2 regions of the Telluria sp. LT1R51-2 genome follow, and region 1 is predicted to be linked to the other one. Evidence: predicted binding sites of a transcription regulator. Region 1 holds the regulator's gene; the other holds the start of a gene.
The links. The regulator FliA, encoded in region 1, starts transcription of late flagellar genes. The targets are predictions, from matches to a motif close to CTAAAGTTTNNNNNNNNNNNGCCGNTA.
Positions count from the first base shown of each region.

Region 2: the regulator FliA is predicted to act here: its motif matches at 1,438-1,464, upstream of AC56LH_RS02520 (flagellin N-terminal helical domain-containing protein).

Region 1 is NZ_JCASIM010000001.1:3,264,507-3,267,917, forward strand. It holds gene motD (flagellar motor protein MotD) at 1-509, opposite strand, end outside; gene AC56LH_RS14455 (flagellar motor protein) at 518-1,261, opposite strand; gene AC56LH_RS14460 (RNA polymerase sigma factor FliA) at 1,243-1,971, opposite strand; gene AC56LH_RS14465 (MinD/ParA family ATP-binding protein) at 2,014-2,832, opposite strand; gene flhF (flagellar biosynthesis GTPase FlhF) at 2,825-3,411, opposite strand, start outside.
Region 2 is NZ_JCASIM010000001.1:562,949-566,359, reverse strand. It holds gene AC56LH_RS02525 (TonB-dependent receptor) at 1-1,295, opposite strand, end outside; gene AC56LH_RS02520 (flagellin N-terminal helical domain-containing protein) at 1,565-2,422, shown strand; gene AC56LH_RS02515 (hypothetical protein) at 2,510-3,358, shown strand.

The DNA of each region.
Region 1 (3,411 bases):
GTGTGGCCTTCGACCTCGATGCGGTGTGAGTCGTTTTTGAGCAGGCCGGCCACCTGCGCCAGGATGACCTGGCCTTCGCCATCAAGCACCGCCTCGCCCTGCGGGAACAGCACGCTGGCATTGATCTCGACGCTGATGCCGCGCGCATTCTGGATCACCCGCACCTGCCCCGACTTCACCAGCGGCAGCAAGGTCGCCGACAGTTCGCGCGCCATCACGCCCATCTTTTCCTGCTCGCGCCGCGCGGCTTCGTTGCGGCGGCGGTTGATGATGTGCGACAGCGGCAGCACCGGTTCGACGTTGGTGTTGACCTTGGAGGCGGCGCCGCGCCCGCCAAAGGCATCGCCCAGCGCATCGGACAGCACCTGGTACTTGCCCTCGTTGACGATGGAGATGGCGTACATGACGACGAAAAACGCGAACAGCAGCGTGATCAGGTCGGCGTACGAAATCAGCCAGCGCTCGTGGTTTTCGGTGGGGATATCGTTGTCGTAGCGCTTGCGGGCCATGGCGGTGGCTAGTGGTGCGTGAGCAGGCTGGCGACGCGTTCGTCGATGACGCGGCCGTGGTCGCCGCTGGCCAGGTCAGAGAACACTTCGGCCAAAATTTCGTACTGCGACACCTTGTCGCTGACGATGGCCTTGAGCTTGTTGCCAACCGGGTAAAAGAACAGGTTGGCCATGCCCACGCCGTACACGGTCGAGACAAACGCGACCGCGATGCCGGAGCCCAGGCGGGCCGGGTCGGACAGGTTTTCCATCACGTGGATCAGGCCCAGCACGGCGCCCAGGATGCCGATCGTCGGCGAATAGCCGGCCGCCGATTCCCAGATGCGCGCCGCCTGCCGCTGAGCAAATTCGTAGCCGTTGATTTCGTGTTCGAGCAGGCTGCGCACCTTCTCGGGCGCGATGCCGTCGACCACCAGGCGCAAGCCCTTGGCGATGAACGGGTCGGCCTTGCTCATGAATTGTTCGAGCGACAGCAAGCCATCGCGGCGCGCCGTCAGGCTCCATAGCGCGATTTCGCGCGACAGTTTCTGACGGCCGTTTTTCGGTGGCACGAACACCCAGCGCAGCATGGTGATGCCGCGCAGGAAGGTACGGGTCTCGCTTTGCAGCAGCACGGCGCCGAAGGTGCCGACCACCACGATGGCAAATGCGGCAGGCTGGATCAACGACGAGAACTTGCCGCCGTCGAGGGTGTAACCGAGAAAGATGCCGGCGATCGCCAGCACCAGGCCGATTACGCTGGCCCAGTCCATAATTGCTCCCGTAAGGTGGTGCGCAAACGTGCGACGGCCTGGGTGTGCAGCTGCGACACCCGCGATTCACTCACGCCCATCACGGCGCCGATTTCCTTCAGGTTCAGTTCTTCTTCGTAGTACAGGCCCATCAGGAGTTTTTCGCGCGGCGGCAGCTTGTCGATCGCGTCGATCACGGCCTGGCGGAAATCGGTTTCCATCAGGCTGCGCAGCGGGTCGGCATCGTCCACCGCATAACGGTCGAGGAAATTGTCGCTGCCTTCGTCGGCATGAAAGTCTTCGTAGTAGAGCAGCTGGTGGCCGCCCGAGTCGGCCAGCATGTCCTGATACTCGTCAAGCGAGATCTTGAGCGACGCGGCCACTTCGGATTCGCTGGGCGGGCGGCCCAGGCGCTGCTGCAGCGACTGCATTGCCCCCTCGACCTTGCGCATGTTCTGACGGGTGCTGCGCGGCATCCAGTCGCTGGCGCGCAGCTCGTCGAGCATTGCGCCACGGATGCGCAGCACGGCATACGTTTCGAACTGCGCGCCGTGGTCGTCTTCGTAGCGGTTGATCGCGTCGAGCAAACCGATCATGCCAGCCTGGATCAGGTCATCGACCTCCACCGAAGGCGGCAGCTTCGCCTTCATGTGGTGGGCAAGACGCTTTACCAACGGCATATGCTCCGTCAGCAAAGAATTCTTGTCCGCTTTCCCTTTGACCGTATACATGCTGGCGTATGTCTTTTTCTTTATATGTCGTTGGCGACGGTGTCAGGAACCGATGGATGCGCTGCCCTGGCGGCCGAACTGCGGCAGTGCCGGCAGTGCGAACTTGCCGGCCAGCTGGCGAAACGCGACCGATGCACCGGCCAGCGGGAAGGCATCGACCACAGCCCGGCCCAGGCGCGCGGCGCGGTGCAGGTATTCGTCGGCCGGCACGGCGCCCATGAAACTGAGCTTGACGGCCAGGTAACGTGTTGCTGCCAGTGACATATTATCGTATACCACCTTGGCCTCCCCCTCAGTCGCGCCGGTGACCAGGATGCCGAATGGCCGGCGGCCCAGTTCCTGCGTCAGGCGCTTGATGAGCGAGTAGGCATTCGTGATCGATGCCGCACTGGTCGACACCTGGATCACGATCTCGGAACTCGACATCAGGGGCACCGGGAATTCGCCGTCCGGACCAAGCTCACCATCGACGATCACGATGCCTGCCTGCGTGGCCAGCACGTCGAACGTCTTGCCCAGGCGCCGCACATCGTCGGTCGATTCGGGCGTGCCCATGGGCACCACCGAAAAGCCTTGCGGGGCCGAGTGGATCACCTGGTTCAGCGCGCTTTCCTGGCGCGCGACCTGCAGCAGCGAGGCGCCGCGGTTCAGGCCCAGGCGGCGGGCGACACCGTACTCGACGTTGCACGCGTCGACGATCAGCACTTCGTTGCCGGCCTGGGCCAGCGAGGCGCCCAGGTTCACCAGCATCGCGCCCTTGTCGTCTTCCGGCGTGGCCGACAAAAACGTGACCACGCGCGGACGCGGGCCTTGCAGCATGCGGCGCAGGCCTTCTGCCTGGTCGAAGTCAAAACTAGCCATGCGACACCTCGCGGCGGCTGGCCTGCGCGGTGGCTGCCATCAGCATCGGCAGGTCGGCGTCAGCCGGTGCCGTGCCGCGGTTGCGGAACGCGCGGTCGATCAGCATCGCGCTGTCGGCCACGTGCAGGTCTTCCGGCACGCGCTGGCCGTTCGAGACGTAATGCAGTTTGAGCTTCTGGCGGATCACGATGTCGAGCACGCCGCCGGTCGAGGCCGCTTCGTCCATCTTGGTCATGATCGCGCCGTGCAGGCCGCTGCCCTGGTAGGCACGCACGACTTCGTTGAGCGTCTCGTTGGTCGACGTCGAGTTCAGGCACAGCAGGCGCTTGACTTCGGCGCCCGAGCCCGACAGCATCGCGACCTGCTCGGCCACCATGTGGTCGCGCTGCGACATGCCGATGGTGTCGATCAGCACCGTGTGCTTGTTGCGCAGTTCTTTCAGGGCGATGCGCAGGTCGGCCTCGTCCTTCACCGAGTGCACCATGACGCCCAGGATCTTGCCGTAAATGCGCAGCTGCTCGTGACCGCCGATACGGTAGGCATCGGTGGTGATCAGGGCCAGCTTGTCCGGGCCATGGC
Region 2 (3,411 bases), 2.7 Mb from region 1:
ATCGGCGTGATCGCGACCGGGTTGTAGATGTTCGACAGCTGCGACGAGCTGGCCGGGGCTGACAGGTAGAAGCTGCCCGCTTCGCTGTCCAGGCGCGAGACCGAGGCGGTGATGAAGTGCTTGATGCCGGCCGTGTCCAGGCTCAGGCGGGTGCCGACTTCGCCGGTCTTGCTGCGTCCATAGGCGTCGTACCAGGCGTTGGTCAGGCGGAAGTTGCCGGCAGCATCGACCGCGTTCAGTGCGCGCGCCGTCGGGAAGTCCTGCTCGCTGGCGCCGTAGTGATAGCCGGCCGTCGCGTAGACCATCCAGTCTTTCGACACATCGTATTCGAGGCGCGAGGCAATCGTCGCATCGCGGAACTCGAGGTCGGCGCCGCGGTACACGGCGCGGTGGCCCGACGGTGGCGCCGGGATCGACGCGATATCGGGCCGGAAGCTGTTTTGCGCGCGGAAGTTGTCGGTTTTTTCTTGCTGGCCGTAGCTGTCCAGGGTCCAGCGCAGTTTTGGCGAGCGGTAGTCCAGCGCGATCGCAGCCAGGCCGAGGTCCTGCTTGCCGTCGTCGATGTTGGTGTCGCCGCCACGGATCACGCCGTTGACGCGCACGCCCCAGGCGCCGTTGTCACCAAAGCGGCGGCCGACGTCGACATGGGTGCCAAACAGCGCCTGGCTTTCATAGGTAGCGGTCACGCGCGTCAGCGGCTGGTCGCCGGCGCGCTTGGTGACGATATTGATGTTGCCGCCGACGCTGCCGTTCGGGCTGATGCCATACATCAGCGTGCCCGGGCCCTTGAGCACTTCAACGCGCTCCATGATGGCGGCCGGCATGCGGTTTGATGAGGACAGACCGTACAGGCCGTTCAGGCCGACGTCGCCGCTGGTGACATTAAAGCCCCGGATCTGGAAGTCTTCACTGAACCCGCCGGTCGACGTCATCACGCGCACCGACGCTTCGTTGACGACGACATCGGCCAGCGTGCGCACCTGCTGGTCTTCGAGGATCTGCGACGTATAGTTGGTAGTCGAGAACGGCGTCTTCATGATGTCCGCCTCGCCCAGGATGCCCAGTCCGCCGCTGCGGCCGATCTGGCCGCCGGCATAGGCCGGATCGGCCTGCACTTTCGCACCGGTGATGATCACCTTCTCCACCGCGGCCGGCCCTGCCTCCTGCGCATTGGCGGCAAACGGCAGCGCCAGCACCGGCGCCGAGGCGACGACGCTGACGAGAGCGCTCCTGACCAGGCGCGACAGGATCGATTCGACGGGTGGGCGTGGTGAGGCGTTGGCGTGTTGGGTCATGGTTTGGCGATCGTAAGGTGCGAAAAACCGGGATTCTAACAGAGATGAGAATCATTATCATCCTCATTCGCATTGTCAAGGTCGCTGCATTGCTGCTACGTGCGCCACGATGAGCTGGTCAGTCCGGGCCTTGTCACGCGCTGAAAAATTATTTTTAAAAATTTCGATAAAGAATTTAATGCCTTACGGAAATGTGTCGCCTTGTACTCATGAGAGCGAGTGACGCACTCGACATACAGAATTCTTCCCCTACATTTTCGGAGTCCATCATGCTGAGCCTGCACACCAACAACGCCGCCCTGTCCGCACAAAACGCCATCTCGAAGACCCAGAGCAATCTGTCGACCTCGATGACCCGCCTGTCGACCGGCTACCGCATCAACTCGGCAATGGACGACGCTGCCGGCCTGCAGATCGCTTCGCGCCTGAAAGCCCAGACTTCGGGCATGAGCGTTGCCATGCGCAACACCCAGAACTCGACCGCGATGCTGCAAACGGCCGAAGGCGCGCTGGATGAAGTCTCGAACATGCTGGTTCGCATGAAGGATCTGGCAACCCAGGCTGCCGATGCGTCGTCGAGCACCAACGACAAGACCGCCATGCAGTCGGAATACGATGCGCTGGGCAAGGAACTGTTCAACGTCATGAACAACACTTCGTTCGGCGGCAACAAGCTGCTGATCGGCGGTACCACTGCATCGTCGATGACCTTCCAGATCGGCGCGTCGTCGACCGAAACCATGACGGTCAACCTGGGTACCAACCTCACCGCAGTGGCAACCGCCGTCGGCGCCGCCACGACGAACTATGCTGCGGCACCTGCAGCAGCAGGCGCCGAGCTGACCGGCGCAGCCAATGCAACGATCGCTCTGCTGTCGACCGCACTGGACAGTGTTGGCACCGTGCGCTCGGACATCGGCGCCGCCGCCAACCGTCTGGAACACGTCAACAACAACCTGTCGAACATCAGCACCAACACCAAGCAAGCTACCGGCCTGATCATGGACGTCGACTTCGCAACCGAAAGCGCCAACATGACGTCGAGCCAGATGCTGCTGCAAGCCGGCACCGCCATGCTCAAGCAGTCGAACAGCATGTCGTCGATGGTCATGTCGCTGCTGCAATAATGGCCGCATACCCGGGCCTCACCCCGGGTTAGACTTGGAAGGCCAGCCACACGGTTGGCCTTTTTTTTATCCCTGACAGGCATTCCGATGGCCCACATGTTCCCCGTTGCCGCGCTGCCCCCGCCAGTCCTCGCGCCCTTGCAGGTCGGCGCCGTGGTGGCCCCGGCCGCCGTACTGGCCGGCGGCGCCGATGCGCTGCCGCTGCCTTTTTCCTCGCCACGTTCGCCGGAACCACCAGCTACGGGCCAGCCGGCGCCCGAGTCCGGTGGGGACGGCGCCGCCATGCGGCCGGATCAGGTGCTCATGGCGCGCCAGCTCGCCTATCAGCAGCAGGATGGCGCCGGCCTGGCGCGCGCCTGGCGCAGCCAGGTACGCAATCATGGCAGCCAGTTGACCAGCCGCGCGCTGGCCGACATGGGCGGACATCTGTCGCCGGCCATGCTCGCTGCGGGCCAGCAGGGCCAGGTCGTGCACCAGCCCCAGCTGCTCGCTACACATCAGGATGCCTGGCGCTTCACGGTGCATGGCGCTGGTGAGACGCCGCAGCACCTGTCCGTGCTGGCCGACGAGGCCGACAAGCCACCAGGCCGCCGGCGCCGTGCGCGCGCCGCCTTGCGCCTCGAACTCGAACTGGCCGACGGCAGCGCTGTCGTGATCCAGGTGGAACCGACGCCACAAGGGCTGGTGATCGAGGTCTGCGCGCCCGATGCAGGCGCGCTCACGCGCCTGCGCTGGCTGCAGCCCGAACTCGAGACGGTGCTGACGCGCGCCGGCCTGACGGTGCTGCGCTGGGGCTTTCGCGATGCCCTGCCCCCCGGGCGCAGCCACGCAATGATCGCCAACGCCGAAGAGGCAGCGCAAGCGCTGACGCCGGTCGTGTTCCGCGCCGTGGCTGAACTGGCGCTGCTGCTGCCTGCGCAGCGCGCACGCGGCTGACAGACCAGACTGACCTGCGCGCCGTCCCCGGCACTGCGCCGACTACAATGGCA